Regions from separate parts of the Paenibacillus sp. J22FR83 genome, predicted to be linked through region 1. Evidence: predicted binding sites of a transcription regulator. Region 1 holds the regulator's gene; the other holds the start of a gene.
What was found. The regulator NrdR, encoded in region 1, represses ribonucleotide reductase genes. The targets are predictions, from matches to a motif close to AACACNATATATNGTGTT.
Positions count from the first base shown of each region.

Region 2: a site for NrdR is predicted at 1,652-1,669, ahead of nrdI (class Ib ribonucleoside-diphosphate reductase assembly flavoprotein NrdI). Genes of this name have one in related genera too.

Region 1 is NZ_JCAUAM010000010.1:293,133-297,489, reverse strand. Features, by position in the region: gene htpG (molecular chaperone HtpG) at 1-893, shown strand, start outside; gene AC58PV_RS19650 (hypothetical protein) at 971-1,144, opposite strand; cyclic di-GMP riboswitch class I at 1,226-1,330, shown strand; gene AC58PV_RS19645 (hypothetical protein) at 1,372-1,560, shown strand; gene AC58PV_RS19640 (DUF4183 domain-containing protein) at 1,851-2,273, shown strand; gene nrdR (transcriptional regulator NrdR) at 2,370-2,849, opposite strand; gene AC58PV_RS19630 (alpha/beta-type small acid-soluble spore protein) at 2,961-3,179, shown strand; gene AC58PV_RS19625 (lytic transglycosylase domain-containing protein) at 3,277-3,858, opposite strand; gene coaE (dephospho-CoA kinase) at 3,855-4,357, opposite strand, start outside.
Region 2 is NZ_JCAUAM010000015.1:220,688-225,044, reverse strand. Features, by position in the region: gene mug (G/U mismatch-specific DNA glycosylase) at 1-191, shown strand, start outside; gene serC (3-phosphoserine/phosphohydroxythreonine transaminase) at 262-1,350, shown strand; gene nrdI (class Ib ribonucleoside-diphosphate reductase assembly flavoprotein NrdI) at 1,944-2,303, shown strand; gene nrdE (class 1b ribonucleoside-diphosphate reductase subunit alpha) at 2,290-4,357, shown strand, end outside.

The DNA.
Region 1 (4,357 bases):
TTGATTCCGAAAGTTTGTCACTCAACATCTCCCGTGAGATGCTGCAACACGATCGTCAGCTTAAATTAATTGCGAAGAATATTTCCAGCAAAATCAAAGGCTCGCTTCAAAGCCTCCTGAAGGACGAGAGAGAGAAATACGAGCAATTCTACAAGTCCTTCGGCAGACAGCTTAAATTCGGTGTTTACAGCGACTACGGCACGCATAAAGAGCTTCTGCAGGATCTATTGATGTTCTCCTCCTCCAAAGAGAAACAACTTGTTACATTGGACGAGTATGTTGCGAGAATGCCAGAAGATCAGAAGTACATTTACTATGCTTCCGGTGAGTCCATTGAACGCATTGATAAACTTCCACAGACGGAACTTGTCACCGATAAAGGCTACGAGATCCTTTACTTCACAGATGATATTGATGAGTTCGCGATCAAGATGATTATGACCTACAAAGAGAAGGAATTCAGATCAGTATCAAGCGGGGATCTGGGTATTGATGTAGAGGATAACGCCAACGATTCTGAGTCGGATAAAAAGGAAAATCAAGACCTTTTCGACTACATGAATGGTTTATTGGCAGGCAAAGTATCAAGCGTCAAAGCTTCCAAGCGTCTGAGAAAGCACCCAGTATGCTTATCCACAGATGGCGATGTAACCATCGAAATGGAAAAAATCTTGAACGCGATGCCGAATAACCCGAACGTTAAGGCAGAGAAAGTATTAGAAATCAACGTTAACCATGACGTATTTGCTTCCTTGAAGGATGCTTTTGAAAAGGATAAAGAAAAATTGAATCTCTACACAGCGCTCTTGTACAACCAAGCTCTTCTCATTGAAGGCCTGCCGCTGCAAGATCCGGTTGAATTCACGAACGATATTTGTAAAATCATGGTGTAATCCTTTGCATGTAGGCACTGCAACTTCCCTGTTGCGGTGCTTTTTTACGTAAGACGTATGTATGTTAGCACATATGCTTAGGACGCATCCGAAGGCGTTGCCGGTTCATCCGCCAGATATGCGTGAATAGCCTCTGGTCGATTATAAACATATGCGAGTAAACGAGCCTGATCAAGACCAAGCGCCTCTGCTACCTTAACAATATCCAATTCGTGTGAAATTTTACTTAATTTTGCGCTTTTGACGGACATATGCTTCAACCATCCTTCGAATTAATGTAATTAATAGCACGTTAAACCGAACATGTGATATAGTTTTCATAAGACGTTATCGGTTGATAAGGGCAAAACCGCTGAAAAGTGGTGACGCAAAGCTAAAGGGACTAAATTGGCAATGATATCCCATACCCCAATCCAATATGTCAGCCAGCTACCGCCTCCATCCGATAATGGCAGTTCGACAAAGGAGGAATTTCAACTTGAATAAAATGGTCATTGACGGCAATATGAACACAGACGTAAAACACTTAATCGACAACTTGCATCTACCTGATGATAGTATTATGGACATGTTCTCTTTTTCATTCAGTGGTAACGTATTAACATGCGATGAAGCCATCCGATTTATTCATTTTCTTCGAAGTGAATTGGACAAACGCACTCAATAACCGAATTATGCCTTATCGCTTTCAAAAATACAGTCGGTTGATGTCATTAGAATAATTTTTTTTCAAATACTCATGAGGGCGCGTCATGATTGACTTTCTCTGATGAAACAACGAAAGACAGCGCATTTGGCGCTGTCTTTTATTTATTTTTTGTCACATTTCGAAAAAAAACAAATCAATTCGTGTCACCATCTAATTGTCCCAAGCAAACTAGCTATTTCGAACATAATATATATGAAATACTAGGATTACTAGAGTAACACACAACTCTCCCTGAAAGGAGGACAACCATGAGCGAACACTTGATTCCCCTTCATTTAACGGCGACTAGTGTCGTGACAGGAAGTATTACGACTACAACGACTACAACCCTTATTCCAGCTGTCAAACGTTTCACGGCCAATGTCGTATTGGGAAATATTCTTGGAGGCGTGACGACGATCCTTTCCTCCAGCTTTCGAGATGACACAGGAGCTAACTTGGCAGCCAATAGCCTGACGGTTCCCGGCAGCAACGGGTATTACAATGTATTCGTGAATGGTGCCCTTCTCTTAGGCTACTTAACGACATTAACGACAGCTAGTTTAGTGATAAACACGGGACTCACTATTGGAGTGACAGTCTGCTTAGAAACATTATCGTTCACTGCTTCCTCCTCCTCTACCTCAACAACGAACAATTTGGTCGTGACGACAACAATTAATACGTATTAGCTCATAAGGTTAAAAGTAAACCAACAAATATAAAGCCGCGCCGCCTCATGAAATCATCCATGAGACAACGCGGCTTCTATTTCGAACATATGCTGCTTATTTATCGCGGAGCAGCCCGACGTCATGCTTTCCCAATATTTGCGTTAACTCCTTCAAAAACATGTTAATGTCTTTGAACTGCCTATATACAGAGGCGAAGCGAATGTAGGCCACTTCATCGACGGGGTACAATTGCTCCATCACAATTTCACCAATGCCAAGGCTATCGACTTCAGCATGTGCTGTCGTACGAAGCTGCATTTCGACTTCGGAGACGAGCATCTCTAAACGCTCCATGGAAACGGGCCTTTTTTCACAAGCACGAATTAAGCCACGTAAAATTTTCTCTCGACTAAATTCTTCCCGGCTTCCATCTTTTTTAATCACAATTAGCGGTGTTTCTTCTACCATTTCGAAAGTCGTGAATCTTCTCGCGCATTTCTCGCACTCACGGCGCCTCCGAATGGATTTATTCTCATTGGCAGACCTGGAATCAAGCACTTTCGTACCAGAATGGTCACAGAATGGGCATTTCATTCGCTTTCATCTCCTTTCTCACTTGGAAATATCATTACCAGATGTTACATGTCTTGAAGTTCGAGGTTCTGCACACAATAGATTTACCAACCGACAAGGAGGTGAACAGACATGAGTTCAAACAAAAGCAGTAATACTTTAGTCGTTCCACAAGCTAATGCAGCCTTGGATCAGTTGAAGTACGAAGTAGCTCAAGAGCTTGGTATTGCTATCCCACAAGATGGCTACTATGGCAACATGACTTCTCGTGACACTGGCTCTATTGGTGGAAGCATTACTCGTCGCCTGGTGCAAATCGCAGAACAATCTCTAGCAGGTCAATTCAAGTAATCTTGAAGAACACACGCTAATGACTCTGCAAAACAGGAAGTATTGGACTTTGCGCTCCATTCGGAGCTAGTCCAATGCTTCTTTGTTTTATTCGGAGCTAAACGCCTTCACCTTGCCATTGTTCCGTGTAAAGATTCGTGTACTTCTCATAATAATAGAGAACACGTTGCACATAATGACGAGTTTCACCGAAAGGGATATCACGGATCTTATCTTCCGAACCGTCCCAGACGTTGTTATTTTTCCACTTATTCACATTACCTTGACCCGCATTATACGCTGCGATGGCGTAGACCAAATTCCCATTATAATGCTTAATTAACCAATTTAGATACCATGATCCCAAATAAATATTAATATCGACACGAAGCAAATCTTCTTGTGTATGAGGCCCTAAATTCGAGGATTCAACAATCCAATCAGCGGTGTCTGGCATCAACTGCATGAGCCCTACTGCGCCTTTGTTTGATTCTAAATGATATTTATAATTCGTTTCGACGCGAATAATGGCAGCAATAAGAAAAGGATCTACATTGTGTTTCGCCGCGCTTTGCTTAATCTCCTGCTGATAGTAGATGGGATATAGCTTTCTGCCTATAATTGCGCTATTCATGAAGAGAATCATGACAAATGCGATCAACAGAAGAGCAAACATTCGTTTTTTTCGAAAGAACGTCATGCCAATCCCTTCCCTACCCAGAACAGCTCCACCCTCATGTTGGTTTCTTCCCAAGTCCCGCTATTATCAATTACGATATCGGCGAACTTTCGTTTCTCCTCAATTGACATCTGTGCGTCCAGTCGAAGCTGGGCCGTCTCTTCGGACAAGCCATCTCGCTGCATCAGACGTTCCAACTGCATGTGACGCGGAATATAAACAACCATGATCTCCTCAAACATCGAGACCAAATTCGATTCTATGAGTAAAGGAACATCGACCACCACCAGCTTGGTGGGGTAGTCCCGTTCATACAAAGTCATGAGTTCACGCATTCTCGCCCGGATGGGGGGATGCAGTATGCCTTCTAGCTGCTTTCTCGCTTCAGGCGATCCAAAGATCATTTCACCAAGCTTCTTACGCTGCAAAGATCCGTCGGGGCCAATCACCGCTTGTCCAAAATGAGCAGCAACCTGTTCAAGAACAGGGCTGCCAGGCTCCACGACATCACGAGCTATCT
Region 2 (4,357 bases), on a different contig from region 1:
TCGTGGGTAAGGGTGTCTATGAGCAGTATAGTGGCCGAAGAGGCATCTCTTGGGGAAGTCAGGCACAGCCGATGGTTGAAGGCGTTGTTGATTATGTCTGCCCGTCATCTAGCGGGCTTGTGCGTATGAAGCTGGAAGAAATGGTAGCGATTTATCGAGGAATTCTGACAAGTTCTGTAGAGCCTGTTTGAGGTTTTACTTGATGCTTGCACAGAATATTGCTATCATAGCCATAATACAAAAGCAAAGGTGTGGTCACTCATGGGAAACAGGGCCTATAACTTTAACGCAGGGCCTGCGGCTTTACCTCTCGAAGTACTTCAGAGAGCACAAGAAGAGTTTGTTGATTTTAAAGGCATTGGCATGTCCATCATGGAAATTTCTCACCGTAGTTCGGAATATGAGCAAGTGCACAATGAAACACAAGCGTTGTTGAAGCGTATCTTCGGTATTCCAGATGGTTACCAAATTCTTTTCTTAACGGGCGGAGCGAGCTCTCAGTTCTCCATGATCCCTATGAACTTCTTGAAGCCAGGCAAGATTGGCAGCTACGTTCTGACAGGCGCTTGGGCTGAGAAGGCTGTACAAGAAGCGGCACTCTTCGGAGAAGTTTCTCTTGCGGCAAGTTCGAAAGAACAGAAATTTATGAAAATTCCAGCACTAGATGAAATTAAGCTAGATCCCAATTCAGCTTATTTACATATCACATCCAACGAGACGATTGAGGGTGCACAATTCCAAAGCTTCCCGGAAACAGGCAACATTCCTTTGATCGGTGATATGTCCAGTGATATCTTGAGCCGGCCAGTTGACGTTTCGAAATTCAGCATGATCTATGCAGGAGCACAGAAGAACCTTGGACCGTCTGGTGTGACTGTTGCGATTATCAAAGACGATTTGCTGGTTGATTTGCCCAAAACAATCCCAACCATGATGCGTTATGAAACGCATAGCAAAAATAATTCCTTGTACAATACGCCACCAGCCTATTCCATTTATATGGTGAATCTCGTATTGAAATGGATTGAAGAGCAAGGCGGATTGACGGTTATTCAGAAGAATAATGTGGAAAAATCTGGCCTTATTTATAGCGCAATTGATAGCAGCAATGGCTTCTACCGTGGACCCGTAGATCTAGGAAGCCGTTCTGCAATGAATATTACGTTCCGCTTGCAAGATGAAGAGCTGGAGAAGAAGTTCATTAAAGAAACCGAGCAGCAAGGGTTCGTTGGATTGAAAGGTCATCGCAGTGTCGGTGGTTTACGTGCTTCCACGTATAACGCTGTTCCGTATGCATCATGTAAAGCACTCGCTGATTTCATGACGGATTTCCAAAAGCGCAACAGCTAATCCAATCCAAAAGCTATTCATGGCACCCTCGTGTGCGCGTGAATAGCTTTTTTTGGTTTTGAGGCATATTGTTTCGAACGAAAGCTTAAGAAGCCTCTAGGGGGTCGCTGAGACGGTTTGAAGACGGTGAATGGCGGGTAAGATAGAACTAGATCTAGTAGAGGAGAACGGCTCTAGTCATTTCGACATATTCGAAAAAATCAAGTAAAAATCGAAAATATTTTTTCTAAACCCATCGAGCCACGCCCCGCCTAGGATCTGGTGTTTTGGAATTGTAAATAGGTCGTTTTGCTCGTTGACAAACACAATATATTGATATAAATTTGAATCTATCAACTAGATGTCGTGATAAAAAGCGCATTGCGAGATTGCTAGCCGAAGGCTCAAATCGAGCCGAAAATGGAGTGAAACCGCAGGTTTCAAGCCTTTTTAGACCACTTACGGAGTCGTAAATGAAATGCAGATTCTGTCGATTCATGAGTAGATGAACTCGCGAATGACAGACGATAGAATTGGTATCTTTACTACATATAGGTTGCTCGCTAGTGATGGCACAAGATAGAGAGAATTGACAATGATAGGAGACGGAAGCTATGTTGATTGCTTACGATTCGAAGACTGGAAATGTTCGCCGTTTTATTGCGAAGCTCCAGATGCCCGCGGTACAAATAGAGGAAGCGATGACGATGGACGAGCCATTCGTACTCGTGACGTATACAACTGGTTTTGGACAGATTCCTCCCAAGGTAGCTTCTTTCCTAGAAAGTAATTCCTCTCGTCTTCAAGGCGTAGCAGCAAGCGGCAATCGCAACTGGGGAGACGGCTTCGCCAAAAGCGCAGATACGATCTCAGCACTTTATGATGTTCCCGTTTTAACGAAATTTGAATTATCCGGCACTAAAAATGATGTAGAACGATTTGTTCAGGGGGTACAAGCAATTGCGGCACATTGAACTTAATAATGAATTAATGCAACGCGGTACGGATGGTTTTTTTCAATTAGAGAAGGATAAAGAAGCTGTTAAGGTGTTCATTCAGGAAGTCCACAGCCGAAGCCTAACATTCCCCGATACCTCTTCGAAGGTTCGTTATATGATCGACAACAACTTCTATGAGAACGTTTATGACAACTACACAGAAGATGAAGTAAACAGCGTATATCAAGTAGCACATGACAATCAATTCGAGTTCGCATCGTATATGGCAGCTTCGAAATTTTATACAGACTATGCTTTGCGCAGTGATGATAAGACGTTATACCTGGAGCATTTCCCTGATCGCGTAGCGATCGTAGCCCTGTACTTAGGCCGCGGAAACGCAGAAACCGCACGCGTGCTTGCCCTATCCATGATGGAGCAACGCTTGCAGCCAGCGACACCTACGTTCTTGAACGCAGGCAAGAGCCGTCGCGGTGAATTAGTATCGTGCTTCTTATTAGAAATGGACGATTCCTTGAATTCCATCAACTATGTATTAGCAACGTGCATGCAGCTTTCCAAAATTGGCGGCGGTGTAGCCGTGAACTTGTCGAAGCTTCGTGGGCGCGGTGAAACGATCAAAGGCGTTGAGGGCGCAGCGAAAGGCATTATTCCTGTTCTTAAGTTAATGGAAGATGCGTTCTCCTATGCGGATCAAATGGGTCAACGCAAGGGCTCAGGCGCGGCGTATTACAACATTTTTGGCTGGGACGTTATGGAGTTCCTAGATAGCAAGAAGATTAACGCGGATGAGAAATCCCGTTTGAAAACTCTTTCCATTGGACTTATTATTCCTAATAAATTTTATAAGCTGGCGGAGGAGAATAAACCTCTACATATTTTCGCGCCTTACACTGTTTTGCAGGCCTATGGCAAGCATATGGATGATCTAGATATGGATGAAATGTACGATGAACTTCTAGCGAACCCGAAGGTAAAGAAAAAAGTAATCATGAATGCTCGTGATATGCTGACCAAAATTGCGACAACTCAACTGGAATCCGGTTATCCATATATGATGAATCGTACGAATGCGAATAAGGATCATGCTCTGAAGGGGATTGGGACGATCAAGATGTCCAATCTATGTACAGAGATTTTCCAATTGCAGGAAACGTCCGAAATCAATGATTATGGTCAAGAAGACACCATTCTTCGCGATATCTCCTGTAATCTAGCTTCCATGAATATTGCCAATGTCATGGATCGTAAAAAGCTGCGCGAGACCGTGCACGAAGGCATGATCGCCTTAACTTCCGTGAGTGATATGACGACGATCCATAATGCGCCAGGTGTTGCCAAAGCGAACCGTGAGCTGCACTCTGTCGGTCTTGGCGTGATGAACTTGCATGGTTATTTGTCCAAGAACAAAATTGCTTACGAGAGTGCCGAGGCTAGAGATTTCGCTCGCACCTTCTTCGCAGCGATGAATTTCTATTCCATCGAGAAAAGTATGGAGATTGCCAAAGAATCCGGGCAAACGTTCGAAGGCTTTGAGCTATCGGAGTATGCGAATGGGAACTATTTTACCCGTTATATCGAAACAGATTACCGTCCACTGTCAGACAAAGTGAAAGCATTATTCGAAGGCATGCCGATTCCATCGCCTAGCGATTGGAAAGCTTTGCAAGCGGACGTTCAGAAACACGGTCTGTATCATGCGTATCGTTTGGCTGTAGCGCCGACGCAAAGTATCTCGTATATTCAAAATTCAACGTCCAGCGTGATGCCGATCGTTGAACCGATTGAGACGCGTACGTATGCGAATTCGACTACGTATTATCCGATGCCATTCATGGCACGTGACAATTTCTTCTACTATAAATCTGCCTATCAAATGGATCAATTTAAGATTCTTGACCTCATCTCGGAAATTCAGACGCATGTGGATCAAGGGATCTCGACCATTTTACACGTAAATAGTGATGTCTCGACAAGACAACTTGCTAGATTATACCTGTATGCGGCACACAAAGGACTTAAATCGCTCTATTACACACGAACCAATCAGCTATCCGTTGAGGAATGTG